4 regions of the Streptomyces sp. LS-MS-L19 genome follow, and region 1 is predicted to be linked to each of the others. Evidence: riboswitches for the same ligand, from Rfam matches in the RefSeq annotation. Region 1 holds a riboswitch; each other region holds the start of a gene.
The links. Region 1 has a riboswitch for cyclic di-AMP ahead of AC2XR2_RS37520 (M23 family metallopeptidase). Riboswitches for the same ligand answer to the same signal wherever they lie in the genome.
Positions count from the first base shown of each region.

Region 2: it holds a riboswitch for cyclic di-AMP, as region 1 does, so the genes downstream of both, AC2XR2_RS18460 (transglycosylase family protein) here and AC2XR2_RS37520 (M23 family metallopeptidase) in region 1, are expected to answer to the same signal.
Region 3: it holds a riboswitch for cyclic di-AMP, as region 1 does, so the genes downstream of both, AC2XR2_RS33000 (M23 family metallopeptidase) here and AC2XR2_RS37520 (M23 family metallopeptidase) in region 1, are expected to answer to the same signal.
Region 4: it holds a riboswitch for cyclic di-AMP, as region 1 does, so the genes downstream of both, AC2XR2_RS06335 (C40 family peptidase) here and AC2XR2_RS37520 (M23 family metallopeptidase) in region 1, are expected to answer to the same signal.

Region 1 covers NZ_JBYCLL010000001.1:8,411,819-8,419,327, reverse strand. The annotation lists gene AC2XR2_RS37530 (GDSL-type esterase/lipase family protein) at 1-320, opposite strand, end outside; gene AC2XR2_RS37525 (exo-rhamnogalacturonan lyase family protein) at 317-3,043, opposite strand; gene AC2XR2_RS37520 (M23 family metallopeptidase) at 3,260-4,204, opposite strand; cyclic di-AMP (ydaO/yuaA leader) riboswitch at 4,207-4,371, opposite strand; gene AC2XR2_RS37515 (alpha-galactosidase) at 4,674-6,749, opposite strand; gene AC2XR2_RS37510 (tyrosine-protein phosphatase) at 6,964-7,509, shown strand, end outside.
Region 2 covers NZ_JBYCLL010000001.1:4,148,147-4,155,655, reverse strand. The annotation lists gene AC2XR2_RS18485 (glycoside hydrolase domain-containing protein) at 58-930, shown strand; gene AC2XR2_RS18480 (SurA N-terminal domain-containing protein) at 1,148-1,795, shown strand; gene AC2XR2_RS18475 (nucleoside triphosphate pyrophosphohydrolase) at 1,917-2,999, shown strand; gene AC2XR2_RS18470 (cytochrome P450 family protein) at 3,111-4,391, shown strand; gene AC2XR2_RS18465 (transglycosylase family protein) at 4,583-5,581, shown strand; cyclic di-AMP (ydaO/yuaA leader) riboswitch at 5,787-5,954, shown strand; gene AC2XR2_RS18460 (transglycosylase family protein) at 5,958-6,638, shown strand; gene eno (phosphopyruvate hydratase) at 6,932-7,509, shown strand, end outside.
Region 3 covers NZ_JBYCLL010000001.1:7,384,034-7,391,542, reverse strand. The annotation lists gene AC2XR2_RS33010 (HPr family phosphocarrier protein) at 94-375, shown strand; gene AC2XR2_RS33005 (GntR family transcriptional regulator) at 512-1,207, opposite strand; gene AC2XR2_RS33000 (M23 family metallopeptidase) at 1,407-2,168, opposite strand; cyclic di-AMP (ydaO/yuaA leader) riboswitch at 2,182-2,344, opposite strand; gene AC2XR2_RS32995 (M16 family metallopeptidase) at 2,554-3,942, opposite strand; gene AC2XR2_RS32990 (M16 family metallopeptidase) at 3,939-5,339, opposite strand; gene AC2XR2_RS32985 (DNA gyrase/topoisomerase IV subunit A) at 5,765-7,509, shown strand, end outside.
Region 4 covers NZ_JBYCLL010000001.1:1,467,973-1,475,481, forward strand. The annotation lists gene AC2XR2_RS06325 (ATP-dependent Clp protease proteolytic subunit) at 1-351, shown strand, start outside; gene AC2XR2_RS06330 (hypothetical protein) at 359-664, shown strand; cyclic di-AMP (ydaO/yuaA leader) riboswitch at 997-1,176, shown strand; gene AC2XR2_RS06335 (C40 family peptidase) at 1,180-1,653, shown strand; gene AC2XR2_RS06340 (ATP-binding protein) at 2,180-2,638, opposite strand; gene AC2XR2_RS06345 (helix-turn-helix domain-containing protein) at 2,852-3,715, shown strand; gene AC2XR2_RS06350 (DUF397 domain-containing protein) at 3,725-3,946, shown strand; gene AC2XR2_RS06355 (8-amino-7-oxononanoate synthase) at 3,986-5,113, opposite strand; gene bioB (biotin synthase BioB) at 5,262-6,464, shown strand; gene AC2XR2_RS06365 (adenosylmethionine--8-amino-7-oxononanoate transaminase) at 6,457-7,509, shown strand, end outside.

The DNA.
Region 1 (7,509 bases):
GCCGTGATCGCCAGGTCCGTCCGGTCGACGGAGTGCGGCTGCTCGGGGCCGCCGTCGACCGACACGTAGATCTGGGCGGGGACGGTGACGGACGAGACGTCGAAGAGGGCGTGGACGGACGGTCCGGTGAAGCGGAACCGCAGCCGGGAGCCGGAGTTGACGGTGACGGCGGCTTCGGCGGTCCGGCTCCAGTGCCCCTCGTAGGCGATACGCCGGTCGTCGGGGCGTACGACGGCCGGGGCACGGGACGCGAGGGCGGGCGGCACCGTGGCGGCGAGCAGGCCGACGACGGTGACCGTGGTCGCGAGGGTGCGTCTCATGACGGGATCCGGTCTCCGATCAGGGCCAGGTTCTGGATCGCCGCGAGGGCCCACTGGGCGGAGGAGTTGGTGGAGATCCAGGGGATCTCGCGCGTGGTCCGCAGGACCGACGGGGTCCTGATCGTGACCGGGTTCCAGTCGTTGGACGGGAAGTAGGTGTCGCTGCCGGTGAAGAACTCCTTCCACGCGCGCGCGGCGAGCGTCGGGTCGTCCTTGCGCCGGGCCGCGTACGCGGTGATGCGCGAATGTGCGGCCGGGAGCGCCGACTTCCAGGTGGAGCCGGTGAGTTGACGCTTCTGGGCGTCGGTGGCGTTGTAGTACTGCGCGTAGTTCAGCCAGGCCGCACGGAACTCCGGCTCCTCTTCGCCCAGCAACGAGACGATCTCGCTGTTGGTCTCGACGAGGCCGAAGACGGCACTGAGATGGGACACGTTGACGGCCGTGTCGGTCGTCACGGCGAACTTGCCGGTGTCGGCGTCGAGCAGACCCGCCCCCGTGAAGAACCCGTTGGGCTGTGCGGCGATGGTCCGCAGCGAGTTGACGAGCTTGGCCTTCGCCCGGGCCGCGCCCGGACCGCCCCGCTCCCATTCCGTGAGCCAGGCAGCCGAGATCCCGCCCCAGTCGGTGCCGAAGCCGACCGACAGGGCGTGCCGGTCACCGGGCTCGTAGCCGTCGGTGCGGACCTTGCGCTGCGGATCGACCTCCAGGAAGGTCAGCTCCACGTCGGCGAGTTCGCTCAACAGGTCGCCGGTGCGCTCGTCACCGGTGAGGTAGTAGTGGAAGCGGCGGTTGGCGGCCGTGGAGATGCGCACCTGCTTGGCGCTGTCCGCCCAGTGCTGCACTCCGTGCCGGGTGCCGAGGCCCGCCCACTTGCCGAGGTGGTAGACGTCGACCTCGCCGGTGTGCCGGGTCATTGCCTCCGCGAACCGGAACACCTCCGGGGAGCCGGTCCGCAGGAAGTGGTACCAGAGCCAGAGGTCGGTGCCCAACTCCGAGTTGTCCCAGGCGAATCCACCGACGTCGTAGCGCCAGACGTGCCGGTCGTTGTCGTAGGTGTGCTGGACGTCGCCGTAGTCGAGGAAGCCGTACCAGCGGCGCTGCTCGCGCTGGTCGCGGTAGTAGGCGAACAGGTCGTCGAGGTGGTCCTCGATCACCGCGCGGGCCTTCGAGGAGCGGTCCACGGGCGCCCAGTCGCCGAACACACCTGCCGAGCGCAGCCGTTGGGGAGTGGCGGCGAGCAGCGGAGGAGCGGCCACCGCCTTCGCCTGGGCGGCCAGGGCCTCGGCGGGCGGGGTCTTCTCCAGGGCCCAGAAGGTCAGTTCGGTGGTGCGGGCGATGCCGTACGGGGTGCCGAAGCCCGGTTCGTAGTCCTCGTACGTGATCTCCAGGCCGCCGTCGGACTGTTCCTCGTAGGTGTCCTGGCCGAGGCCGTCGTGGTAGAAGCGCAGGTCGAGGGGTTGGGCCTCGGGTGAGTAGAGCCAGAGGGTGACTTCGGCGGCCGTGGACTCGGCGCCGCGCACGTCGAGTTGGGCGGGGTGGCGCTGCCAGAAGTCCCGCAGGCCGAAGGAGAGTCCGCCGTCGGCGCCGCCGACGTAGCCGAAGCCGGCCGCGCGCTGTCCGGCCGCGGCCGGGATCCAGCCGTAGCCCGCCGTGGTGCGCTTGCGGATCTGGTAGCCGTCGGCGGTCGGCTGGGTGAGCGTGTAGTCGCCCCAGCGCGGGATGTAGGCGAGCCGGCTCGCCACCCGGGTGTCCCACGTGGCGGTGTCGGGGAGTCGTTCGCCCGCGATCTGTGCGGCCCGCACCGCCGCGCCCGGGTCGCGCCGCAGCCCGGTGATTCCCTGGACGGCCTCGCTGAACAGGCCGCCGCCCGCGTCGGCGAACCGCACATGGCGGTCGTAGGGCTGATCGCTCAGCGGCAGAGTGAAGCGGACGCCGAGTCCGCGCAGGAAGTCGCCCTCGTCGGAGCCGGGCCGCTGCTCGCCGTCCCAGACGAAGGTGTGCACCAGGCGGAAGGATTCCGCACCGGCGAAGAAGGCGAACCGCAGCACGAACGGCAGCCATGCCCTGCCACCGTGCCGGTGCCGCCCTTCGACCCGGATCACGGCACGGACGGGTCCGTCCTGTTCGACCGTGATCTTCTCGATCCGGCCCGCGAAGCTGTCGAGGTCCGCGCCCTCGCGCACGGAGTCCTGGCGCAGCGCCACCAGCCGTCCGTCGCGGGCGATCTCGGTCGTGCCGCGCCGGATCCCGCGTACGACGGTGTCGGAGCCCTTGGTCCCGAAGACGGCGGTGATCACGCCGGTCGACACCTCGATCCGGCCGCCGCTGCCCCGGCCGACGGTGACCCGGTGGGCGGGCGCGGCCGGACTGCCCGCGCTCAGCAGATAGCGGTCGGCCCGCGGTGCGTCGGGGGCGATGGCATGCGCGGTCCACTTCACCGAGCCGTCGGGCCAGTAGGCGGTGGCCCAGCTCTGCACCGGGACCTCGTCGCCGCCCGAGGTGGCGAGCCGGAACCGCTGCTCCGGGCGGTGGGTGCCGCGCGACCACGGCACGCCCCAGGTGGCACCGGCGTGGACGTCGGGCTGCCCCTCCAGCCAGTGGAGTTCGGTGTCGTCGTCACCGGCCACCGCGGCGGCGGAGCGGGACTGCGCCCAGGAGAACTGGGTGAGGGCGGCCGCGGCTGCGGCGCCCTTGAAGACGGTGCGTCGGTCGACGCCGGGCACGGTGACCTCCGAAGGCCGTAGAAAGCGCTTGCGCAACAACGGAGTTCACTGTGTCCCCACCTTCCCCTCCCTGTCGACGCCCTGAGCACCCCTGCCACAAGAACGCAATGAAGTGATCATGAAGGCGCAAACACCAGTGCGTGGGCTGCCGACGAAAAAACACCGAAGGCCGGACCCGGGGATCGGGGTCCGGCCTTCGGTGGCACAGGGGCGGGGTCAGCCGACGGCGACGCCCTTCGAGCGGAGGTAGGCGACCGGGTCCACGTCCGAGCCGTAGTCCGGCGTGGTGCGGATCTCGAAGTGCAGGTGCGGCCCTGTCACGTTGCCGGTGGCGCCGGAGAGGCCGATCTGCTGGCCCTCGGTCACGGTCTGGCCGGCCGAGACGGAGAGCTGCGAGAGGTGGGCGTACTGCGCGTAGTAGCCGTCGTTCAGCTTGATGACGACCTGGTTGCCGTAGGCGCCGCCCCAGCCCGCGGAGACGACCGTGCCCGCGGCGACGGCCTTCAGCGAGGTGCCGGTCGGGACGACGAAGTCGACTCCGGTGTGGTAACCGCTGGACCACATGGCGCCCGCCACGCGGTACCCGGTGCCGATGGTGGCACCGCTGACCGGGAGGGTGTAGCCGCTGGAGCTGGTGTCGGAGCTCTGGGTCGCGGCCGTCGACTTCGACGCCTTCGCCTCCGCCTTCTCCGCCTTCGGGGAAGACGACTTCGAGGAGGACGACTTGGCCGAGGACTTGGTCTTCGTCGCGCCGGTGGTCGCCTTCTTGCCGATCGACAGCTTCAGGCCGGGGTGGATCAGCGAGGGGTCGTCACCGACGGCCTCGCGGTTGTCGGCGTAGAGCTTCTTCCAGCCGCCGGCGACATTCTGCTCGTCGGCGATCTTCGAGAGATAGTCGCCGACACGCACCGAATAGGTGCGCACGGTCGAGGCCTTCGCGGTGTCCTTCTTGGCGGTCTTTTCGGCCGGCTTGGCGGCGGCCTTCTGCGTGACCGGAAGCGACTGAACGGCCTTTTCCGAGACGGACTGCGCGGTGGCGGCGTGAGCGCCGGTGGCCCCCATGAGCGGGAGGGCGAGCGCGGCACCCCCGGTACCGGCGACGGCGATCGAGCGGGTGAAGCGCTGGGACTTCGGGCGGCGGTGCTTACCCTTCGCGGGCATGGCGAATTCCTCTCCGGCGCCTGCGAGGTGAGCTGTCGGGTGCGAGCTGGAGATGCCCGGCCGCGTCGGGACGCGACTAAACCCCAAGCCTGTTCCGGAGACCGGAACAGGCGGTACTGCCTGTGGGTCCCCCGCTCCTGCCGTGCACGGGTGAGTGTGTGCGGAATCCGTTCGGCGGCAGGATTGGGCGTCCGACCGGATCGGTGGCGAACGTAAACGAGCAAGACGCAAAGGGACAAGTGAGCAGTTCCCCGCGAATGCGTTCCTGTTGATCCCTTATGGGAATTACCGGTCACCCTGTGTGAATCAGACGCCCGCCCCCGACACAAAGCCCCTTGAAAACCAGACGAATTACGTGAACATGACGGGCGACGCACCGTCACCGATATGACGCTCCTCACGTCACGAATTCACAGGACCCCATACTCCGGAAGGAGTTGGAAAGAATCCAGCAATTCGGACAGAAGCCTTAGATGCGGCGCAGCCGGAGAACTGCCGCATCCAGGTCGCCGCGCAAACCGGTGCGAAGTCCGTGATGCAGCAATACGGCCCCTCGGTGAACTTCGCCCGTTTCGAGGCATTCGTACGACGCCGTCGGGTCGAGGGCGCGCAGCCGCACCGCGGGCACGGGTTCCCCGTAGTGCTGAGCCTGAAGCCACGCGAGCACGACCGTCTCGTCCCCGCGGACGTACTGCACCGCGCTCAGCCCGCCCCGCGGTGGCCGCAGCCGGTGGAGCTCGCCGTGCTGCACCAGGGGCCGGATCTCCTTGTAGAGGTCCACCCAGCGGCGGGCCTCGGCGAGCTCCTCCTCGGTCCACTCCGTGAGGTCGCCGCCGACCCCGAGCACCCCGGCCATGGAGCTCACGAACCGGAACCGCAGCGAGCTCACCCGGTCGTTGAGCTGGGTGTTGGGGCTGTCGGTGACCCAGGCGGCCATCACTCGCGCGGGGTGGATCTGACTGAAGCCGTGCTGGATGGCGAGACGGTCGAGCGGGTCGGTGTTGTCCGAGGTCCACACCTGGTCGGTGCGGCTCAGCACCCCGAGGTCGATCCGGCCGCCGCCGCCCGAGCAGGACTCGAAGGCGACACCGGGGTGGGCCGCGCGCAACCGGTCCAGCAGGGCGTAGAAGCCGTGCACGTGGTCCACCCACAGGCGCTGCGGGTAGGGGTCGCCGGGCCAGCCCGCGTCGGTGAAGCAGCGGTTGAAGTCCCACTTGACGTAGTCGATCGGGGCGCTCGACAGCAGTGCGTCGAGCTGCTCCCACAGGTACTCCCGGACGTCCTCGCGCGCGAGGTTCAGTACGAGCTGATTGCGGAACTCCGTCCGCTTTCGTCCCGCTTGGTACTGCACCCAGTCCGGGTGGGCGCGGTACAGCTCGCTGTCCGGGTTGACCATCTCCGGCTCGACCCAGATGCCGAACTGCATGCCGAGCGCGTGCACGTAGTCGCCGAGCGGCTTGAGGCCGGCGGGGAAGCGGTCCGGGTTGGGGGCCCAGTCGCCGAGCCCGGCGCGGTCGCTGGTGCGGGCGCCGAACCAGCCGTCGTCGACCACGAACAGCTCGACACCGACCGCGGCGGCCCGCCGGGCGAGGGTGCCCTGCTGCTCCTCGGAGATGTCGAAGTTGGTGGCCTCCCAGGAGTTGAACAGCACGGGGCGGTCGTGGTCGGCGTCCGGGATGACGTACGCCCGCTGCCAGGCGTGCCAGGCCCGGCTCGCGCCGCCGAAGCCGCCGTCGCTCCAGAGTCCGGCGAAGACGGGGGTCGTGAAGGACTCGCCCCCGGCCAGGCTCAGCAGGCCGGACTCGTCGTAGCCGGCGCCGCCGGTGATCTGCACGCGCGCGTCGGGGAGTTGGGCGACCGCGATCCGCCAGGACCCCGACCAGCCGAGGGCGACGCCGTAGACCTCGCCTCGCTCCTCGGTGGCGTCGGTGTCGAGCGCGACCCAGGGCAGGTGCTGGTGCCCGGTGTGGCCGCGGCGGCTGCCGATGACCTTCTCGCCGTAGGTGAGCGGGGCCTGGGTGAGCAGGGACTCGGCGGCCCAGCGGCCGTGCAGCTGGGAGAGCCGCCAGCCGTCCTCGCGGTCGGGCAGCGTCCAGGTCGCGGAGTCGGCGCGGAGCAGCTCGACCGGGCCCTGGCCCTGGTTGTCCAGGGTCACCCAGCGCTCCAGGACGTCGTGGCGCATCCGGTAGTGCAGCGTGATGACCAGGCCGCCGTCGCGGAACCGCAGGCGCAGCTCGTCGCCCTCGGTGTCGTGGGCCTCGAAGGTCCACTCGGTGCCGCGCCGCTCGTCGGTGCGCACGGACAGGGCGGGCCGGGTGAAGCGGGGGCCGCCCTCGACCGGGTACTCCTCGCGCCCGTCGAGCGGGGACTCGAAGGGCCAGTAGTCCGGCAGCGGGCGCACGGCGAGCGCCTCGGCGTCGGCCAGCGCGATGCGCGGGCCCCAGTGCAGGTGCAGCAGCTCGTCCTCGGCGGTGAGGTGCAGGGCGTAACTGCTGGCCGGCCCGGACAGAATCCACGTACGGCCGTTCTCGGCGATCTCCAGCATGGTGCCCCTCACAGGTTCGAACAGGTGCCAACAGGTGCGCTCAGGCACCAACATCATCAGCGGCCGTGGGCCCCTGCTGCAACGCCTGTGGACAACTGATTGCCCGTGATGTCGGGGCCTGTGGACAACTCATCGCCGCAGGAACCCGTGTCGTATCGTCGAGAGGTGCCCGTCGACGAGCAGCGTCGGCGGTGCCCGGCTGGGAGGAGCCCCCGTGACGCAGCAGATTCCGTCGACCGAACCCGAACTCGCCGGTGTCCGCAACTTCCGCGATGTGGGCGGACTGCCGACGACCGACGGACGGCGGGTGCGGTACGGAGTGCTGTTCCGCAGCGGCCACCTCGCGCACGCCACCGAGGACGACGCGGCCTTCCTGTCCTCGCTCGGCCTGCACACGATCTTCGACTTCCGCAATTCGGCGGACCAGAAGCTGGAGGGCCCGGACGTCGACCTGCCCGGGGTCACCAATGTGAACCTGCCGCTGAGCGACCCGGCGGAGGGCACCTGGTTCTGGAAGATGGTCCGGGACGGCGACATCGAGCAGCTGCGTGAGCTGCTCGGCGACGGCAAGGCCGCGGCGCGGATGACCAACTCCTACCGCACGATGATCAAGGAGCGCACCGCCGAGCACTCCCAGGTGCTCCACTCGCTCGCCGAGGACAGCGTCCCCGCCCTCCTGCACTGCGCGGCCGGCAAGGACCGCGCGGGCCTGTCGATCGCGGTGACCCTGCTCGCGCTGGGCGTGGAGCGCGAGGCGATC
Region 2 (7,509 bases), 4.3 Mb from region 1:
TGCGCGTCGTTTCAGCCATGCAAGCCACGCACAGCACAACCAGGGGTGGGGTCGTCCATGTCGTCCAGGTCGTCAAGGTCGTCAAGGTCCAGCCGGTCCGGCACGTCAGGCCATCGGCAGTCGAAGAAGCGCAGATACGTCAGCTGGGGCATCGCCGGGGCGGTCGTGCTCGCCGGCGCGGGCCTCGCCGCGCAGACCTCGATGGCCGCCACCACCTGGCCCGCCCAGAAGACGTACACCGGACGCGCCTTCGACACCTGCGCCGCCCCCTCCCTCTCCGCGATGAAGGCCTGGCACGGTGGCCTGTACGGCGCCGCGGCCGTCTACATCGGCGGCAAGAACCGCGGCTGCGCCCAGCCCAACCTCACCGCCTCCTGGGTCAAGTCGGTCAGCGCGGTCGGCTGGAAGCTCATCCCCCTCTATGTCGGCGCCCAGCCGTCCTGCCAGACGGGCTCCAGCCCGGAGAAGCTCACCGCCTCCACCGCAGCCTCCCTGGGCGCCAAGGACGGCGCCGACGCGGTCGCCAAGGCCTCCGCACTCGGCATGAAGGTCGGCAGCCCGATCTTCCTGGACATGGAGGCTTACGACATCACCAACAAGGCGTGCAACGACGCGGTGCTCACCTATGTGCGCGCGTTCGACAAGACGCTGCGCGCCAAGACGTACCGCGCGGGCTTCTACGGCTTCACCAGCTCCAGCGCCAAGGCGATCGCCAACGCCACCGACAGGACCGACCTGCCGGGCAACCTCTGGTACGCGCTGTGGAACAAGCAGAACACCACGACGACGGACTGGCCGTTCGGCAAGACCCAGTACACCGACCACAGCCGCGGTCACCAGTACCTGGTCAACAGCAAGGAGACGCGGAACGGCTACACGATCACCGTGGACCGGGACGCCTGGGACGGGCCGGTGGCGATCACCGGCTGAGGGCGGCCACGCGTGCGCGGATGAGGCGGGCGCACACGAGCCTGGCCGAGGGCTGCCCACGCGTGCGTGACGGCCGTGGCGCGGTGCGGGCGGCGCGGCGGTGCCCGAAGTCCTGGTGAATCGTTGGTCGAATGGGTTGGCCAGAGCCGGTCACCTGCCTACCATCGATCACCGCAAGACCTTGTGCACCGTCGCACAATCTCCTCGGGAGGCTTCCTTGCACCGCCGTCGTCGCACCGCGCTAGTCCTCTCCGCCGCCCTCGCCTGCGCGGCACCCCTCCTCACCGCCTGCGGAAACGACGCGCATCCCGGCGCGGCGGCCGTCGTCGGCGGCCAGCGGATCACCGTCGCGCAGCTGGAGAACCGGGTCACCGAGGTGCGCGACGCCCAGCGGGCGGCCGTCACGGACGAGACGCAGTACGCGCAGGCCATCGCCAAGACCGGCACCCTCGCCCGCGACGTCCTGCACGGCATGGTCCTCGACCGGGTGCTGCACCGGGCCGCCGAGGACGCGCACGTGAGCGTGACCCGCAAGGAGGTCCAGCAACTGCGCGCCGGTCTGGAGGAGCAGGCCGGTGGGTCGAAGGGCCTGGAGACGGCGTGGCTCCAGCAGTACGGCATCGCGCCCGAACGCCTCGACGAGAGCCTCCGCCTCCAGCTGGAGGCCCAGAAGCTCGCGGCGAAGCTCGGCACCGACACCAGCGATCCCGCCTTCTGGGGCGCCCTGACCAAGGCCTCCAAGGAACTCGACGTCGACCTCAACCCGCGCTACGGCACGTGGGACGCCCAGAAGAGCGCCCGGGCGGACGCGAAGACGCCGTGGGTGCGGGAGGTCACCGGGGCGGGCAGCGAGCAGACGGCGTAGGGGAGGCAGGGCGCATCACCGCGGGGTGAAGCGCCCGGACGAAGATCATACGATCGCATCGTCACCCCCGCCCTGTGGACAACCCGATCTCCCCGTCGGCGGTGTGCGTTAGCTTCGAATCGTGAACGCAACCGGCTTCGAGCCCGCCCCCGACCAGGACGACCAGCACGACCAGGCCCTCAATACGGCGCCCGCCGCCGACAGGGCGCCCGCCCCCGACACGGCCTCCGTCCCCGGCCGTATCGTCCTGCTCACCACCAGCCACCGCGTCGCCCCCGGCCTGCTCTCCTGGCCCGCCTGGCAGGCGCTGCACGCGGCCGACCGTGTTCTCTGCGCGGACGGGGCGCATCCCCAGCTGCCGTATCTGCGGGAGGCGGGGATACGCGTGGACGAGGCGGCGCCGACGGCCGAGGAGCTGGTGGGCGTGTGCGCGGGCGGGAACACGGTGGTCGTCGTGGCCACCGGAGAGGGCGAGCCGGCCCTCACGGACGGCCTGGCCCGGCTGGCCGGTTCCGGACGTGTGCAGATGCCCGAGCTGGAGCTGCTCCCCGCCTCGTACGACCTGCCCGGCGCCCGGCTCCTCGACCTCGTGCAGGTCATGGACCGGATCCGCGCGGAGTGCCCGTGGTCCTCCCAGCAGACCCACAAGGGCCTGGCGAAGTACGGGATCGAGGAGGCGTACGAACTCGTCGAGGCGATCGAGGAGGGCGACCGCGACGAACTGCGCGAGGAACTCGGTGACGTCCTGCTCCAGGTGATCTTCCACTCCCGTATCGCGGAGGACGACCCGGACACCCCCTTCTCCATCGACGACGTGGCCGGCGGGATCGTCGCCAAGCTCATCCACCGCCACCCGCATGTCTTCGGCGACGAGACGGCCACCACCCCCGAGGAGGTCAAGGCGCACTGGCTGCGCACCAAGGCGATAGAGAAGCAGCGCACCTCGGTGACCGAAGGCGTCCCCCTCGGCCAGCCCGGCCTGGCCCTCGCGGCGAAGCTGGCGTCACGCGTGCGGACGGCGGGACTGGAGGTCCCCCTGCCCGCGGGCGAGGGCATCGGCTACGAACTCCTCGCCCTGGCCGCCCGCGCGGAGGCCGACGGAACAGACCCGGAGGCAGCCCTGCGAGCAGCCGCCCGCGCCTACCGGGACGCGATCCGCCGGACGGAGACGGACACGAAGTCGGAGACGGGGAAGCAGACCTGAGCGACGCCCCCGGGGATGCCGGGCGGGCGGTTGGAAGCGACGGCACGGTCATGGAGCCGTAGGAGAAGGAGACCGGAGCAGACCCCCCGAAAACCCGGCTACGGTCAAGGAGTGACCGACCAGCCCACCGCCACCCCCACCCCCACTCCCACCCCTGACCTCTTCACCTGGGAGTTCGCCACCGACCCCTACCCCGCCTACGCCTGGCTCCGGGAGCACGCCCCCGTGCACCGGACCCGGTTGCCCAGCGGTGTGGAGGCCTGGCTGGTCACCCGGTACGGCGACGCCAAGCAGGCGCTCGCCGATCAGCGGCTCAGCAAGAACCCGGCGCATCATGACGAGCCGGAGCACGCCAAGGGGAAGACCGGTATCCCCGGCGAGCGCAAGGCGGAGCTGATGACGCATCTGCTGAACATCGACCCGCCGGACCACACCAGGCTCCGACGGCTCGTCAGCAAGGCGTTCACGCCGAGGAGGGTCGCCGAGTTCGCGCCCCGGGTGCAGGAGTTGACGGACCATCTCATCGACCGGTTCGCGGCGACCGGCTCCGCCGACCTCATCCACGACTTCGCCTTCCCGCTCCCCATCTACGCGATCTGCGACCTCCTCGGCGTCCCCCGTGAGGACCAGGACGACTTCCGGGACTGGGCGGGCATGATGATCCGTCACGGGGGAGGGCCGCGGGGCGGGGTCGCGCGGTCCGTGAAGAAGATGCGCGGGTATCTCGCCGAGCTCATCCACCGCAAGCGGGAAGCGCTGCCCGCCGAGCCCACCCCCGGTGAGGACCTCATCTCGGGGCTCATCCGGGCCTCCGACCACGGCGAGCACCTCACCGAGAACGAGGCCGCGGCGATGGCCTTCATCCTGCTGTTCGCCGGCTTCGAGACCACCGTCAACCTCATCGGCAACGGCACCTACGCCCTGCTCACCCACCCCGAGCAGCGCGAGCGGCTCCAGCGGTCCCTCGCCGACGGCCGAAGCGACCTCCTGGAGACGGGGGTGGAGGAACTGCTGCGCTACGACGGGCCGGTCGAGCTCGCCACCTGGCGGTTCGCCACCGGGCCCCTGCGCATCGGCGGTCAGGACATCGCGGCCGGCGACCCCGTGCTCGTGGTGCTCGCCGCGGCGGACCGGGATCCGGAGCGGTTCGCCGACCCCGATGTGCTCGATCTGTCCCGCCGTGACAATCAGCACCTCGGTTACGGACACAGCATCCACTACTGCCTCGGCGCCCCGCTCGCCCGGCTGGAGGGCCAGACCGCGCTCGCCACGCTTCTGACCCGTCTCCCCGATCTGCAACTCGCGGTGGATTCAGCCGATTTGCGCTGGCGTGGCGGGCTCATCATGCGTGGACTGCGTACTTTGCCCGTGGAGTTCACACCCGTCCGGTAATCGACCGACGAGTCCACTGAACCCCGTAGGAGGGCCGGTTAAACATGACGCGCTCTCAACTCTGTGATCTTCACGTGATCTACGCGGCATTAACTTGTGACAAGTGATCGAACCCCTATACGTTCACGGACCAGCGCGGTGGCCTGAACCACTTGCCGCGCGGGCTCTGCTGTCTCGGGAAAGGTCCCTCCATGCTCTCCGGGAACGGTCGTCACCGTCGCCCCCGTCAGGCTCCGGCCCTGCTCGTGGCGGCCGGCGTGACAGGATCCGCCATCGCGATCCCCCTGCTCGCGGCGAGCGGGGCGAGTGCCGCGACCGGCACCACCTGGGACCGGGTGGCGGAGTGCGAGAGCGGTGGCTCCTGGAGCGCCAACGACGGCAACGGCTACTACGGCGGCCTCCAGATGTCCCAGGAGAACTGGGAGAAGTACGGCGGTCTCGAGTACGCCAAGACCGCCGACCTGGCGAGTCGCAACCAGCAGATAGCCGTGGCCGAGAAGCTCCTCGCGGACCAGGGCATCGCCGCCTGGCCGACCTGCGGTCTGCTCTCCGGACTCAGCAAGGACTCGAGCTCGGCCGGCGTCGACACCGGCGTGGGGAGCGGAACGCCCTCGCCGTCGGCGTCCGGATCGTCGGAATCATCCGGCTCGTCCAACTCGTCCGGTTCCGCCGACTCGTCGGAGACCGAGGACTCTCCCGGCCTGCTCGACGCGCTGGACGGTTCGGCCGCGACGCCCTCGCCGTCGGCCACTCCGTCCAACGGTGACGAAAGCGCATCCAAGTCGGGCAAATCCGCCCCCAAGGGGCCAGAAGCCTCGGTCAAGGAGAGCGCGCAGCCTTCCGACGGTTCGCCCGTGGTGAGCGCAGAAGAGGATGAAGCGGACAAGTCGTGGCAGGAGGGCGGTTCTTCGGCCCTCGTCGACGTCGGTGCCCTCGGCTCCGGCAAGCACCGCGGCGACAGTGTCGAGGAGGTCACGACGAAGAGCGCGACGCCCTCCGCGGCTCCCTCCGGTGGCCGTCACGCCGCTCGCACCTACACCGTCCAGGAAGGCGACTCCCTCGCCTCCATCGCCGACTCCCTTGGTCTCGACGGTGGATGGCGCGCCCTCTACGCCGAGAACAAGGACCGCATCGGCGCCGACCCGAGCAACATCTCCGCCGGTCAGACGCTCGACACAGGGGCTGAATAGGGCCGAAAAGGCCTGAAAAACAGCGGCAGTTCACGTCACGCTTCGCACCGAATGTCCACTTTGGTGAAAGTGTGGGATGAGTCTCAGAAGCCCTGATCGTCTTTGAAATTCCGCCGAGCGCGTGTCTACCGTCGTCACCGCTCGGCAACCCGAGCCCCGTCTGTCGCAACGCCGAATCCTGCCAGCGGCCGTACGGGAACAGTCGTCGCGTCAAGCGCCGTAGGCAGGAGCGGGGGACCCAAGGTAAGCGCCGGGCCCAGCAGTTCACGCTGGACCGGCTTGGGGTGAAGCCGCGCACCGCAGGGTGCGCGACCGGGCAACTCAACCGGCCCGAACCCGACAGCTCACCTCGCAGGCGTCGGTGAGGGGATCCACCATGCTGTTTTCCGGCAAGGGCAAGCACCGTCGTCCGTCCAAGGCCACCCGCGCCGCCGCGCTCGCCGGCGTCACCGGTGTCGCCATCGCCGCCCCGCTGATGGCGGCCGGCAACGCCTCCGCCGCCACCGCCTCCGAGTGGGACGCCGTCGCCCAGTGCGAGTCCGGCGGCAACTGGTCCATCAACACCGGCAACGGCTACTACGGCGGTCTCCAGTTCTCCGCCTCCACCTGGGCCGCGTACGGCGGCACGCAGTACGCCGCGCAGGCCAACCAGGCCAGCAAGGCGCAGCAGATAGCCGTCGCCGAGAAGGTCCTCGCCTCCCAGGGCAAGGGTGCCTGGCCGGTCTGCGGCACGGGCCTGTCCAGCGCCGCCTACAACGGCGGCACCAGCTCGTCCGCCGGCTCCTCGAACTCGGGCTCCAGCAGCCGTTCCACCGACGAGCAGAGCGCCTCCCGCTCCACCGACCGCCCGGCGGCCAAGAAGACCGTCACCACCCCGACCGGCAAGAAGGTCAAGAAGGGCGACGGCGAGTACAAGGTCGTCAAGGGTGACACCCTCAGCTCGATCGCCGAGAAGCACAAGGTCAAGGGCGGCTGGCAGAAGCTGTTCAAGCTGAACAAGGACATCATCACCGATGCCGACTTCATCTACCCCGGCCAGCAGCTGCACCTGAAGTAAGGACCCAGCTGAACCACAGCGCCCTCACAGCCGTGGTCCTCATACTGAAGGCCTCGTGAGGGCCACCCCCCCGTCCCCACGGGCTCCCCGCTCCGGTGCGTGTTCCCCCGTACGCACCGGGGCGGGGTTTTTTGCGCGCGCTTGCACGGCGGTCTTTGTTCAGTTCAGAAACAATTTACTCTCGGTTTCGTCCACAGGTCGGTCCACACAGTGGCCGATACCCCGGAGCCGGTTAGGCTCTAGGCGCAAGGCCCACGCGGCCCCGCACAACCAGCGTCAGATCCAAGAAGGAGATGCTCGTGCCGTCCATCGACGTCGTCGTAGCCAGGGAAATCCTCGACTCGCGAGGCAACCCCACCGTCGAGGTCGAGGTCGGCCTCGACGACGGCAGCACCGGTCGTGCCGCCGTCCCCTCCGGCGCCTCCACCGGTGCCTTCGAGGCCATCGAGCTCCGCGACGGTGACCCGAACCGCTACCAGGGCAAGGGTGTCGAGAAGGCCGTCCTCGCCGTCATCGAGCAGATCGGCCCGGAGCTCGTCGGCTACGACGCCACCGAGCAGCGCCTGATCGACCAGGCGATGTTCGACCTGGACGCCACCGACAACAAGGGCTCGCTCGGCGCCAACGCCATCCTCGGCGTCTCCCTCGCCGTCGCCCACGCCGCCTCCGAGGCCAGCGACCTGCCGCTCTTCCGCTACCTGGGCGGCCCGAACGCGCACCTGCTGCCCGTTCCGATGATGAACATCCTGAACGGCGGCTCGCACGCCGACTCCAACGTGGACATCCAGGAGTTCATGATCGCCCCGATCGGCGCGGAGTCCTTCTCCGAGGCGCTGCGCTGGGGCACCGAGGTCTACCACACCCTCAAGAA
Region 3 (7,509 bases), 1.0 Mb from region 1:
GACTCACCCCGGGAGGACTCCGGTCCTGTCCGGAGACGTTTCACGTGTGGGAAACTGGTCTAGACAACCCTGAACACCGAAGGGCAGCATCACATGGCTGAGCGCCGCGTCAACGTCGGCTGGGCCGAGGGCCTCCACGCCCGCCCCGCTTCCATCTTCGTCCGGGCCGCCACGGCCGCAGGTATCCCGGTCACGATCGCCAAGGCCGACGGCACCCCCGTCAACGCGGCCTCCATGCTGGGCGTTCTGGGCCTCGGCGCCCAGGGCGGCGAGGAGGTCGTCCTCGCCTCCGACGCCGAGGGCGCGGACGCGGCCCTCGACCGGCTCGCGAAGCTGGTCGCCGAGGGACTCGAGGAGCTTCCCGAGACCGTCTGAGTTCTCCGGGGCACAGCGCGGTAAAAACAGTCGAAGGGCTCGTCCGAATTATCGGGCGGGCCCTTCGCATTTCCCTTTCACGGGCAGCAGAATTACTGCCCCACGAATTGCCCCCTCTTTGTATACGGCGCCCGTGTTAATGCCGCAGACCCGTCACGTTTACAGGATGTTGCGAGGTCCTCACACGGTCGGCGCGATCCGCCCCCGAGGTGAACCGCGGCCGGTGCGCCGCGCTCGAGCGCTCGGTGTGCAGGGCCGTGATCGCCCGCGCGCGCTCGCCGTCCCCGCGCGCCACCGCGTCCACGATCGCGCCGTGCTCCGCCCAGGACTCCACCGGGTCGGCGGGCGCGTCCACGATGTACATCCAGGCGATCTTGTGCCGCAACTGGGTCAGTATCGACGTCATCGCGGGGCTGCCGGCGGCCTGGGCCAGCGTCTCGTGGAACCAGCTCCCCAGGGAGCGCAGATCCTCGCTGTTGCCCCGCCTGGCCCGCTCCTGGCCCAGCCGGACCAGGCCGCGCAGCACCTTCAGATGGGCCTCGGTGCGCCGCTGGGCGGCCCGGGAGGCGCCGAGCGGCTCGAGGAGCATGCGCATCTCCAGGAGGTCCGCGCCCTCCTGCTCGGTGGGTTCGGCGACGCACGCGCCCGCGTGCCGCCGGGTCACGACGAAGCCCTCGGCCTCCAGGGTGCGCAGGGCCTCCCGGACGGGGACGCGGGAGACGCCGTAGCGACGGGCGAGCAGTTCCTCGGTGAGCCGGCTGCCGCGCTCGTGGACACCGGCGACGATGTCGTCCCGGATCGCCGTGCATACCGAGTGCGCCGGAATACGCATGTCCGACCTCCGTCTTAATCCCCGTGAAACGTCGCCGATTGACGTGTGTTCAGTGACTCTATTGCAATCCGCGGGAATTTCCGACGGCGGGCCGGAATCCGGGGATATTTTTTGGACAACACGGCGGCGGAAACGACGAAACCCCGGCTCGCGGGAGCCGGGGCCTCGTGGGGATCGCGCGGGAGTCGCGCCGGGGGCGTCAGACGTTGACGCCGTGCGAGCGCAGGTAGGCGACGGGGTCGATGTCCGAGCCGTACTCGGGGCTGGTGCGCGCCTCGAAGTGCAGGTGCGGCCCGGTGACGTTGCCGGTCGCGCCGGACAGGCCGATCTGCTGGCCGGGGGTGACGGACTGGCCGACCGAGACGCCTATGGACGACAGGTGGCCGTACTGGGTGTACGTGCCGTCGGCCATCCTGATCACGATGTTGTTGCCGTACGACCCTCCCCAGCCGGCCTCCACGACGGTGCCGCGGCCGACCGCGTGCACGGAGGTGCCGCTGGCGGCGTGGAAGTCGACACCGGTGTGGCTGCCGGACGACCACAGGGAGCCGCCGCTCTTGTAGCCGGTGGAGATGTAGGAGCCGGAGATCGGGGCGACGAAGGCGTTGAGGCGCTTGCGCTCGGCCTCGCGGGCGGCGCGCTCCTTGGCCTCGCGTATCTCCTTGGCCCTGGCCTCGGCCTTGCGCTTGGCCTCGGCGGCCGCCTTCTTCTGCGCGGCGGCCTGCTCCTGGGCCACGGCCTGGGCGTCGATCTGCGCGGCGAGCGACTCGCCGGTGCTGACGACGGGCATGAGGCCGCTCTGCTCGACGGAGCTGACGGAGTTGTCGGCGGCGAGCGCCGGGGCGGCGATGGTGCCGATGACGCCGGTGGTGGCGAGGGCGGCGACGCCCGCGGCGCGGGCGGTGGTGCGCTTCATGCGGCTGGGACGACGGTGCTTCCCGGTGGCGCAGGTGAACGCCATGTGGTGGCTGGTCCTTTCCTTCCTTCTCGCCTACCGGGTTAGCTGACGGGTTCGGAGCAGGAAGGTCTCCTACGGGCCCCCTCGCGGTGCGCGGGCGCCCGATTCACCCCAGGGACGTGTGGTGGGTCCCCGGCTCCCCTGGCTCGCGCCGTACGGGGACTCGGCGATGACTGTCCGGTGCCGCGGACGCGGCTCGGTGCCTGACGGACAGCCCAGAGGACGCTAAGCGGGGCAACTTTCAATCCCCAAACCGATCACGGTTTTTGTAGCGCATCCCACAGGGCAGACAGGCAACCTCCGCCCCAATTCGGACATCTAAGAGACCTGGGTGTCGAAAGGGCCCTGGTGACGCTTCCGTCACCAGGGCCCCTAGATCGCGCTTCCTCTACTCGGCCGTCACGACCTTGACTTCGCCGATGCCGAGCGCCTCGACGGGCTCCTTGATGGCGGCCGCGTCGCCGACCAGGACCGTCACCAGCCGGTCCACCGGGAAGGCGTTCACGACGGCCGCGGTGGCCTCGACGGTGCCGGTCGCGGCGAGCTGCTGGTACAGCGTCGCCTGGTAGTCGTCCGGCAGGTGCTGCTCGACCTGGTCGGCCAGCGTGCTCGCGACGGCCGCCGCGGTCTCGTACTTGAGCGGCGCCACACCCACGAGGTTCTGTACGGCGACATCGCGCTCGGCGTCGGTGAGACCGCCCTCGGCGAGCGTGCGCAGCACCTTCCACAGGTCGTCCAGGGCGGGACCGGTGTTGGGGGTGTCGACCGAGCCGCTGATGGCGAGCATCGCGGCGCCCGAGCCGTCCGGCGCGGACCTGAGGACCTGCCCGAACGCCCGTACGCCGTAGGTGTAGCCCTTCTCCTCGCGCAGGACGCGGTCCAGGCGGGAGGTGAGGGTGCCGCCGAGGCAGTACGTGCCGAGCACCTGCGCGGGCCACACGCGTGCGTGCCGGTCGGCGCCGATACGGCCGATCAGCAGCTGCGTCTGCACGGCGCCGGGGCGGTCCACGATGACGACCCGTCCGGTGTCGTCGGCGGTCACCGGCGGCACCGGGCGCGGCTGGGCCTGGGAACCGGTCCAGGAGCCGAGAGTGTCGGCGAGCAGCGCGTCCAGGTCGATGCCGGTGAGGTCGCCGACGACCACGGCGGTCGCGGTGGCGGGGCGCACGTGCTTCTCGTAGAAGGCGCGTACGGCAGCGGAGTCGATGTTCTCGACGGTCTCCTCGGTGCCCTGGCGCGGGCGCGACATGCGCGAGTCCGCCGGGAAGAGCTCCCGGGAGAGCTCCTTGGCGGCGCGGCGCGAGGGGTTGGCCAGCTCGTGCGGGATCTCGTCCAGGCGGTTGGTGACGAGCCGCTCGACCTCGCTGTCCGCGAACGCGGGCGCCCTGAGGGCGTCGGCCAGCAGACCGAGCGCCTTGGCCAGCCGGGAGGCGGGCACTTCGAGGCTGAGGCGGACGCCCGGGTGGTCGGCGTGTGCGTCGAGGGTGGCGCCGCAGCGCTCCAGCTCGGCGGCGAACTCCTCGGCGGAGTGCTTGTCGGTGCCCTCGGAGAAGGCACGCGCCATGATCGTGGCAACGCCGTCCAGGCCGGCCGGTTCGGCGTCCAGGGGCGCGTCCAGGAGCACCTCGACGGCGACGACCTGCTGGCCGGGGCGGTGGCAGCGCAGGAGGGTCAGGCCGTTGTCGAGCGTCCCTCGCTCGGGGGCGGGGAAGGCCCAGACCTTGGGCTCGCCCGCCTGCGGCTGCGGGTGGAATTCCATCGCGGCGAGCTCGGTCACTTGGCCGCCTCCTCGTTCTCGTCGGTGGCTTCTACGGTCGCCGCGGCCTCCGGGTCCTCGGAGGCGTCCTCGGCACTGTCGGCGATCTCGGCCGGGGCGGTGGGCTCGTAGACGAGCACCGCGCGGTTGTCGGGGCGCAGCTTGGCCTTGGCGACCGCCTGCACCTCCTCCGCGCTCACGTCCAGGACGCGCTGCACGGCGGTCAGGGCGAGCTGCGGGTCGCCGAACAGGACGGCGTAGCGGCACAGTTCGTCGGCGCGGCCCGCGACGGTGCCGAGCCGGTCCAGCCACTCGCGCTCCAACTGTGCCTGGGCGCGCTCCATCTCCTCGGCGGTGGGGCCCTCCGCGGCGAACCGGGCGAGCTCCTCGTCGATGGCGGCCTCGATGACCGGCACCTCGACGTCACCGGAGGTCTTCACGTCCAGCCAGCCCAGGGAGGGCGCACCGGCCAGCCGCAGCAGGCCGAAGCCGGCCGCGACGGCCGTACGGTCGCGCCGTACCAGCCGGTTGTAGAGGCGGGAGGACTCGCCGCCGCCCAGGACGGTCAGGGCGAGGTCGGCGGCGTCCGCCTCGCGGGTGCCGTCGTGCGGCAGCCGGTAGGCGGCCATCAACGCGCGCGCGGGGACCTCCTCCTCGACGACCTCGCGCAGCTGCTCGCCGATGATGTCGGGCAGGGTGCCGTCGCGCGGGGGCTGCTTGCCGTCGTGGGAGGGGATGGAGCCGAAGTACTTCTCGACCCAGGCGAGCGTCTGCTCCGGGTCGATGTCGCCGACGACCGACAGGACGGCGTTGTTGGGCGCGTAGTAGGTGCGGAAGAACGCGCGGGCGTCCTCCAGGGTGGCCGCGTCCAGGTCGGCCATGGAACCGATCGGGGTGTGGTGGTAGGGGTGGCCCTCCGGGTAGGCGAGCGCGGTCAGCTTCTCGAACGCGGTGCCGTAGGGGACGTTGTCGTAGCGCTGCCTGCGTTCGTTCTTGACGACGTCGCGCTGGTTCTCCATCGACTCGTCGTCGAGGGCGGCCAGCAGGGAGCCCATGCGGTCGGCCTCCAGCCAGAGGGCGAGTTCCAGCTGGTGGGTCGGCATGGTCTCGAAGTAGTTGGTGCGCTCGAAGCTGGTGGTGCCGTTGAGCGAGCCGCCGGCGCCCTGGACGAGCTCGAAGTGCCCGTTGCCGTGCACCTGCTTCGAACCCTGGAACATCAGGTGCTCGAAGAGGTGAGCAAGGCCGGTACGCCCCTTGACCTCGTGGCGCGAACCGACGTCGTACCAGAGGCACACCGCCGCGACCGGGGTCAGGTGGTCCTCGGAGAGCACCACGCGCAGCCCGTTGGCCAGGCGGTGCTCGGTCGCTGTCAGGCCCCCGGTGCCTGCCTGGTCTGTGGCCGTGTGACCCATGGGCATGTACGTCCCTTCGATCGCGGTCGCGGTCGTGGAAACCGCGGTTCGTGGAGCTGTTTTCCTGCCGGTCCTGCCACTGTATGCAAGCGTGCGGACCCTCGGTGAAGTTCCCGGGGCGCGTACGCCCACAGCGGATCGCGTAGCCTGCGGGCAACCGTGAGCAGGGCGCTGCGCGGTCGCCGGGCCGGCGGCCCGGTGATCGTCGGCCGGGCGGCGTGACGGTCGTCGGGTCAGGCGGCGTGACGGCGGTCGGCCGGGCGGCGTGATGGTCGTCGGCCGAGCGGCTGAGCCGGGTCCTGGCCCGGACTGTCAGTGCCGCGGTCCACAATGGTCCGCGTCAGATCCTGTTCACGCTTCAGCAAGAGTGAGCCAAAGGGCCGATGTGAGCGACCCGTAGGCGAGCGACCAGAAAAGAGGAGCCGGCAGCGATGGCCCGCCGCAGCACGAAGACCCCGCCGCCCGACGACTCGTACGAGGAGCGGATCCTCGACATCGACGTCGTGGACGAGATGAAGGGCTCGTACCTCGAGTACGCGTACTCGGTCATCTACTCCCGCGCGCTCCCCGACGCCCGCGACGGCCTCAAGCCGGTGCACCGGCGCATCGTCTACCAGATGAACGAGATGGGCCTGCGCCCCGACCGCGGCTATGTGAAGTGCGCACGTGTCGTCGGCGAGGTCATGGGCAAGCTGCACCCGCACGGGGACGCGTCGATCTACGACGCCCTCGTGCGCATGGCCCAGCCCTTCTCGATGAGCGTGCCGCTGATCGACGGCCACGGGAACTTCGGTTCGCTGGGCAATGACGACCCGCCGGCCGCCATGCGGTACACCGAGTGCCGGGCGGCCGAGGCCGCGAGCCTGATGACGGAGTCGATCGACGAGGACACCGTCGACTTCGCCCCGAACTACGACGGGCAGGAGCAGGAGCCGGGCGCGCTGCCCGCCGCCTTCCCCAACCTCCTGGTGAACGGCGCCTCGGGCATCGCGGTCGGCATGGCCACCAACATGGCGCCGCACAACCTCACCGAGGTCATCGCGGCCGCCCGCCACCTGATCCGCTACCCGAACGCGGATCTGGACGCCCTGATGAAGCACATCCCTGGCCCCGACCTGCCCACCGGCGGCCGGATCGTCGGCCTCTCGGGCATCCGGGACGCCTACGAGACGGGCCGCGGCACCTTCAAGATCCGCGCGACGGTGTCGGTGGAGACGGTGACCGCGCGCCGCAAGGGCCTGGTCGTCACCGAGCTGCCCTTCACGGTCGGTCCGGAGAAGGTGATCGCCAAGATCAAGGACCTGGTCGGCGCGAAGAAGCTCCAGGGCATCGCCGACGTCAAGGACCTCACCGACCGCGCCCACGGCCTGCGCCTGGTCATCGAGATCAAGAACGGCTTCGTGCCGGAGGCGGTCCTGGAGCAGCTCTACAAGCTGACGCCGATGGAGGAGTCCTTCGGCGTCAACAACGTGGCGCTGGTGGACGGGCAGCCCCTCACGCTCGGCCTCAAGGAGCTCCTTGAGGTCTACCTCGACCACCGCTTCGAAGTGGTGCGCCGCCGCAGCGAGTTTCGGCGCACCAAGCGGCGCGACCGGCTGCACCTGGTCGAGGGCCTGCTCACCGCCCTGGTCGACATCGACGAGGTCATCCGGATCATCCGCTCCAGCGACAACTCCGCACAGGCGAAGGAGCGCCTGATCGAGCGCTTCTCGCTGAGCGAGATCCAGACGCAGTACATCCTGGACACGCCCCTGCGGCGCCTGACCCGGTTCGACCGCATCGAGCTGGAGTCGGAGAAGGACCGCCTCAACGCGGAGATCGCGGAGCTGACCCGGATCCTGGAGTCGGACGCCGAGCTGCGCAAGCTGGTCTCCGCCGAACTGGCCGCGGTCGCCAAGAAGTACGGCACCGAGCGGCGCACGGTGCTGCTGGAGGCCGGGGCGACGGCTCCTGTCGCCGCCGTTCCGCTCCAGGTGGCGGACGACCCGTGCCGGGTGCTGCTGTCCTCGACGGGGCTGCTGGGCCGTACGGCCAACGGCGAGCCGTTCCCGGAGGAGGCGGGCGGCAAGCGCGCCAAGCACGACGTGATCGTCTCGGCGGTGCCGGCCACCGCGCGGGGCGAGGTCGGCGCGGTGACCTCGGCGGGCCGCCTGCTGCGGATCAACGTCATCGACCT
Region 4 (7,509 bases), 6.9 Mb from region 1:
ACGACCTGCCTCGGCCAGGCCGGCTCCTCCGCGGCGGTGCTGCTGGCGGCCGGCACGCCGGGCAAGCGCTCCGTGCTCCCGGGCGCGCGGGTCGTGATCCACCAGCCCGCCCTGACCGAGCCGGTGCAGGGGCAGGCCAGTGATCTGGCCATCCAGGCCGACGAGTTGATCCGGGTCCGGGCCCGCCTGGAGGAGCTGCTCGTGCGGCACACCGGGCGCGACCCCGAGCAGGTGAGCGCGGACATCGAGCGGGACAGGATCCTCGACGCGCAGGGCGCCCTGGACTACGGCCTCGCGGACGCGATCGTCCCGAGCCGCAAGTCCTCGCGCACCACGCCGGGCGCGAGGTGAGCCGTAGATGATCCCGGACCTGCCACCGCTGCCCGCGCTCACGCGTGCCGAGGGCGAGCTGATCGACCGTTATCTCGACGTCGTCGACCTGCTGGGCCGGATCAACCCGGCGCGGCACGAGGACACCTACGGCGGACTGCGCGCGGCGCAGGCGCTGGTGAGCAGGGCGGCCGAGCTGCGTGACGCCCTGGTCGTGATGCACGCCCGGGGTGAGCGCGAGCTGCACACCGCGACGCTGGCCCGGGCCCTGCGGGTGCTGGACGGGGAGCGGCGCACGGCCCGGGTCACCGTGCCGCCCGCCGACGACAGTTGACGAGGCGTCCGCGGCTGAGCTGAAACGGGCCGAACGACGTACCCCCTATTGGAGGAGGCGCGGCTCCTTTTTCGCGACCGTCAGGGTCGCGCAACGCGTGTGACACGAGAGCGGAATGAGGAGTTTCTGTGCTGGTCGGAGGCTCCTCGGGCGCTCGACACCCCTGCGTTCGAAGGGGTGTTCACCCAAACGGGTGAGTGGTGAGTAACAACACAAATCCACGGTTCCGTTGGGTTTTTCGCACTTCCGTGCGCCAAGATCCCTGTCTGACGACAAGACCCCGCCGCAGCGGCGGGGCGATCCGGGCGGACGCCGAGTCCTGCCGCCGCCTGGATGACCGGTCGACAGAAGTGGATCGGCAGGAGTGGAGGACCCAAGCACGACGGGTCGCCGGGACGGTCACGCCATGACCGGGCCGAGCAGCCCTTGGGGTGAAGCCGCGTCAGCGGCCGGGCAACTTCGCCAGCCCGAATCCGACAGGTCATCCTTCACAGGCGGCTGACGAAGGGTTGCGCATGACTGCGCTCAATCGTGTCCCGTCGCTGATGGTCCGGGCCGGTACGGTCTCGGCGTTCGCCATGGCCGCTGTGGGCGGCTCCGTCGTGGTTCCGGGCGTCGCAGCCGACGCCGCCGCCGCGACGCCGGCGACGAAGGCGCTTCAGGTCGCGGCGTCCAAGAAGGGATCGCCGTACAAGTACGGCGCCACGGGGCCACGCCGCTTCGACTGCTCAGGGCTCACGCTGTACTCGTTCAAGAAGGCGGGCAAGAAGCTCCCGCGGACGGCGGCCCAGCAGTACAACAAGACCCGCCACATCGGCGCCGGTAGCCGCAAGGCCGGTGACCTGGTGTTCTTCCACTCGGGCTCGAACGTCTACCACGTCGGCATCTACGCCGGGAAGGGAAAGATCTGGCACGCCCCCAAGACCGGGGACGTGGTGCGACTGCAGAAGATCTGGACGAAGAGCGTCTGGTACGGCCGGGTCAAGTGACGCCCCGAGGGGCCGGCGGCAACCTGACCTGCCGCCGGCCCCTCGGGTCTCCCGGAGGCTGGGCCGGCGGCAGCACACCGAGAGCCGTGAGCGCGCCTCCGGTGCCGCCGGTCCACGAAGTACGACCACGATCAGCGCGGCTTTGGGGTTGAGCGCATTGGCGACGACCCCCCGCCGCAGCGGGCGCGCGACTGCGCCGACGCCGACGACGGCCCCCGGACGCGTCTCCAGAACACCGCCAGGGTGGCGCCGCCCCCAGGTACAACACACAGCGCCCGGAACAGCCCCTGAAAGGCCGTGAGCACCTCCGCGCCCCGGCCACCGCGAGCGCGGTGTGCAGCAGTAGTCCGGCCACGAGGCCCAGCGCCGGGTGAAGGCGAGCAGCTGCGCATCCATGCGCCCTGAGTTCGCCAGTTCGTCGTACGAACTCGGTCGTTCATCGGGCCGGGAGGCGGCGGCCGCCACGGACGCCTACCGATGCCTCCTGCCGGGCCCCGGGCGTCGCGCTCGGTCCCCGTCGTGGGTTCTACGGCTCCTGCTGGCCCGCCGCCGGGACCGGCTGGGCCGGGACCGTCCACGGGAGTTCGATGGAGACGGTCTTGCCGCCCTCCCGTGTGGGCCTGACTCTCAGTTTTCCGCCGCACTCCGCGGTGAGCCAGCGGATGATCACCATCCCGCGTCCGTTGTCCTGCTGGACCGCGGCCGGAAGGCGCTTGGGGAAGCGGGGGTGGCTGTCGGTCACCCCGATGCGCAGTTGTTCGTCACGGTCCAGCTCGATGTCCACCGTGAAGGTGGGTGACTGACCGAAGGTGTGCTGTACGGCGTTGGTGGCGAGTTCGGAGACGATGAGCCGGACGGTCTCGGCGGTGTCCGTGGACGAGGGCAGCCCCCACTCTGCGAGTGTGCTCAGGACGTAGGTGCGGGCCGCGGAGACCGAGGCGGGTTCGCTCGGCAGAGTGACGGATGCTTCCAGGTGATCTGCCATGGCGACGTCGTCCCTTTCCCACGGGACCGGAGTCCGACACGGTGCGGATGGTTCGAGTACGGTCCCGGACTGGTGGTTCTTCGCCAGAGTGCCATTACCGAGGCGGCGACGGGTGCCGATCCACCAAGATATGCATATATCTGTCGCTCGAAGCGGTGAACTCTGCGACGCGAGACCGTATTTGGGCGGCTCGTAGGGAGTAAGGAGTAGCGCATGCAGCACGGTCCCGCGGTGCGCCGTCGAAAGCTGGGCGCCGAACTGCGTGCGCTGCGCGCGAGTGCGGGCCTCACCAGCGGTGAGGCGGCCCGGCTCGTGGGCTGGCACCAGTCGAAGGTGAGCCGGATCGAGACGGGTGCCAGCGGGGTGAAACCGGCCGATGTGCGGTTACTCCTCGACGCCTTCGGCGTGACGGACGCGGATCTGCGGGAGCTGTTGCTGGTATTGGCGGGTTCCGACGAGGGCGGCGGCGGCCGGCACCACTGGTGGCACGCCTATCGTGGCGTACTCCCGCCGACCTACCGGGACTTCATCAGTCTGGAGTCCCAGGCGAGCGCGATGCGCACCCTGGAGACCTCGGTGGTGCCCGGGCTGCTCCAGACGCCCGAGTACGCCCGCGCGGTGACCCGGGCCGCGGTGGACGGGCTCGACGACGAGCGGCTCGACGCGCTGGTCGAGGTGCGGCTGGCCCGTCAGGACGTCCTGCGCGCCGAGCGGCCACTGGAGTTGAGCGCCGTCCTGGACGAGGCGGTGCTGCGCCGGGAGGTCGGCGGCCCCGAGGTGATGACCCGGCAGCTGCGCAGACTCCTCGAGGCGGCCCGGCTGCCACAAGTGCGCCTGCAGGTACTGCCGTTCACGGCCGGGGCGCATGTGGGTATCACCGGCCCTTTCGTAATCTTCTCATTTTCGAGCACTTCTGATCTGGACGTGGTTGTTCTCGACCACTTGACGAGTAGCCTCTACCTCGAACGGAAAGAAGACCTGGAGGCCTACACCGAGGCCTTCAACACCCTTCAGGGCCACGCCCTTTCGCCCGAGGACTCGTTGGATTACATCGCCGGATTAGGTGACGGCGCGTAAGGAGGCACCATGTCTGCACTGCCTCGGCACGTTCCTTCCAGTACCGAACTGTGTGAAGTGCGGTGGCTGCGCAGCAGTTACAGCACCGGAGCGAACAACTGCGTCGAGACGGCGAGGCCGTCGGCCGGGCCCTGGGCCGGGCTGCTCGCCGTACGCGACTCCAAGGACCCGGACGGACCCGCGCTGCTCTTCTCCCCCGAGAGCTGGGCGGGCTTCACAGCCGCGTTCTGACCGTCGGTCCACCCAGGCGCACGGCCGTGTCACGCCGACTCATGGTCGTGTCTCGCCGATCACCCGTACAGCGCGTTCGATCTGCTCCTCGGAGAGGTCCGCGCGGGCGGTCAGCCTGAGCCGTGAGATGCCGTCGGGCACGGACGGGGGCCGGAAACAGCCCACGAAGAGCCCGGCGGCCCGGCAGTCGGCCGCCCACTGCACGGCCTCCTCCGGGGAGGGCGCGCGCACCGAGACCACCGCGGCGTCCGGACGTACCGCTTCCAGACCCGCGGCGGTCAGACGTGCGTGCAGTCCGGTCGCCACCTCACGCGCGCGTGCGGCCCGCTCGGGCTCACGGCCGAGCAGGCGCAGTGCCGCGAGGGCGGCTCCCGCCGCCGCGGGGGCCAGACCGGTGTCGAAGATGAACGTCCGTGCCGCGTTGACCAGGTGCTCGATCACCCGTGCGGGGCCGAGCACGGCACCGCCCTGGCTGCCGAGCGACTTGGACAGCGTGACCGTGACGACCACGTCGTCGGCGCCCGCGAGCCCCGCCGCGTGCGGGGCCCCGCGGCCGCCGGCGCCGAGCACGCCCAGGCCGTGCGCGTCGTCGACGACCAGGCCCGCGCCGTACTCCCGGCAGGCCGCGGCGAGACCGGCCAGCGGTGCCGCGTCCCCGTCGACGGAGAACACGGTGTCGGACACGGCGACCGCGGGCCCGTCATGCGTACCGAGCGCCTTGCGGACGGCCTGCGGGTCGGCGTGCGCGACGACCTGGGTCGTCCCGCGGGCCAGCCGGCAGCCGTCGATGAGGGAGGCGTGGTTGCCCGCGTCGGAGACGATCAGCGAGCCGTGCGGCGCGAGCGCGGTGACGGCGGCGAGGTTGGCCGCGTAACCGGAGGAGAAGACGAGCGCCGCCTCGAAGCCGCAGAAGTCGGCGAGCTCGCGCTCGAGTTCGGTGTGCAGCTCGGTGGTGCCGGTGACGAGCCGCGACCCGGTGGCGCCGCCGCCCCAGGTCCGGACGGCCGCCTCCGCTCCCGCCACGACCTCGGGGTGGCGGGCCAGGCCCAGGTAGTCGTTGCTCGCGAGATCGAGCAGCGGCGAGTCGGCCGGCCGGGGCCGCAGGGTCCGTACGAGTCCGGCCCGCCGGCGCGCGGCCGCCTGCTCGTCGATCCAGCCGAACGCCATGGGTCCTCCGGTGCTTTTGTAGACAACGGACAGACCCTAGCGGCAGCAAACGCTACCCACGGTGTGGCAATACCCACACGTCAAAGCGGGTGAGTTGTTCGGTCCCTACCTTGGCCGAAGGCGGGTCCGTAGGACAGGATCGGCTCTCATGGACCTGCTGAACACGCTGGTGGACAAGGGGCTTCGGCGCGAGCTGCCGACCCGCGAGGAGGCGCTGGCCGTACTGGCCACGTCCGACGACGAGCTGCTCGATGTGGTGGCCGCGGCCGGGAAGGTGCGCCGGCACTGGTTCGGGCGGCGGGTGAAACTCAACTATCTCGTCAACCTGAAGTCCGGGCTGTGCCCCGAGGACTGCTCGTACTGCTCCCAGCGGCTCGGCTCGTCGACCGGCATCCTCAAGTACACCTGGCTCAAGCCCGAGCAGGCCTCCCAGGCCGCGGCGGCCGGTCTCGCCGGTGGCGCCAAGCGGGTCTGTCTGGTGGCCTCCGGGCGCGGGCCGACCGACCGGGACGTGGACCGGGTGGCGGGCACCATCAAGGCGATCAAGGAGCAGAACGAGGGCGTGGAGGTGTGCGCCTGCCTCGGTCTGCTCTCCGACGGCCAGGCCGAGCGGCTGCGCGAGGCGGGCGCGGACGCCTACAACCACAACCTCAACACGTCCGAGTCGACCTACGGCGACATCACGACCACCCACACCTACGCCGACCGGGTGGACACCGTGAACAAGGCCCACGCGGCCGGCCTGTCCGCCTGCTCGGGTCTGATCGCCGGCATGGGCGAGTCCGACGAGGATCTCGTCGACGTCGTCTACTCGCTGCGCGAGCTGGACCCCGACTCGGTGCCGGTCAACTTCCTGATCCCGGTCGAGGGCACCCCGCTGGCCAAGGAGTGGAACCTCACCCCGCAGCGCTGCCTGCGCATCCTGGCGATGGTCCGGTTCGTCTGCCCGGACGTGGAGGTCCGCATCGCCGGCGGCCGCGAGGTCCACCTGCGCACCATGCAGCCCCTCGCCCTGCACCTCGCCAACTCGATCTTCCTCGGCGACTACCTCACCACGGAGGGCCAGGCCGGCAAGGCCGACCTGGAGATGATCGCCGACGCCGGGTTCGAGGTGGAGGGCGCGGGCGAGGTGACGCTGCCGGAGCACCGGGTGACGACCGGGGGCGGCTGCGGGTCGCACGAGGGCGGTGGCTGCGGCTCGGAGGCGGCCGAGAGCGCCGGGTGCGGGTCGCACGCGGGCGGCGGCGTCTGCGGTACGGCAGCCTCGGCGCCGGCGGTGAGCGAGCCCCGTACCGACCTGGTGGCCGTACGCCGTCGAGGCGCCGGAACGGATCTCGCGCCCAATGCCTGATCTGCCCGGCCTGCCGGTGACGGAGCTGCTGGCGCTCGACCGGCGGCACGTGTGGCATCCGTACGGTCCGATGCCCGGCCGGGTCGACCCGCTCGTCGTGGAGTCGGCGAGCGGGGTGCGGTTGCGCACCTCCTCCGGTGACCTCGTGGACGGCATGTCGTCCTGGTGGTCGGCGATCCACGGCTACAACCACCCGGTGCTGAACGAGGCCGCGCGCGAGCAGCTCGGGCGGATGAGCCATGTGATGTTCGGCGGACTCACCCACGAGCCCGCCGTACGGTTGTCAAAGCTCCTTGTCGACATGTCTCCCGAGGGCCTGGAGCATGTGTTCCTCGCCGACTCGGGGTCGGTGTCGGTCGAGGTCGCGGTGAAGATGTGCCTCCAGTACTGGCGCTCGCTGGGCCGTCCCGGCAAGCGGCGGCTGCTGACCTGGCGGGGCGGCTACCACGGCGACACCTGGCAGCCCATGTCGGTGTGCGACCCCGAGGGCGGGATGCACGAACTGTGGTCCGGGGTGCTGCCCCGCCAGGTGTTCGTGGACGCGCCCCCGGCCGCGTACGAGGAGTCGTACGCCGACCAGCTGCGTGCGGCGATCGAGCGGCACGCGGACGAACTGGCCGCGGTGATCGTGGAGCCGGTGGTGCAGGGCGCGGGCGGGATGCGGTTCCACTCCCCCGCGTATCTGCGGGTGCTCCGCGAGGCGTGCGACGCGCACGACGTGCTGCTGGTGTTCGACGAGATCGCGACCGGGTTCGGGCGCACGGGCGCGCTGTTCGCGGCGGAGCACGCGGCGGTGACGCCGGACGTGATGTGCGTGGGCAAGGCACTGACCGGCGGCTACCTGACGATGGCGGCCACCCTGTGCACGCCCCGGGTGGCCGACGGGATCTCGCGGGGCGAGGTCCCGGTGCTCGCGCATGGTCCGACCTTCATGGGCAACCCGCTGGCCGCGTCGGTGGCCTGCGCCTCGATCGGGCTGCTGCTCGGGCAGGACTGGCTCGCGGAGGTCAAGCGGATCGAGGCGGGACTGCGGGACGGGCTGGCC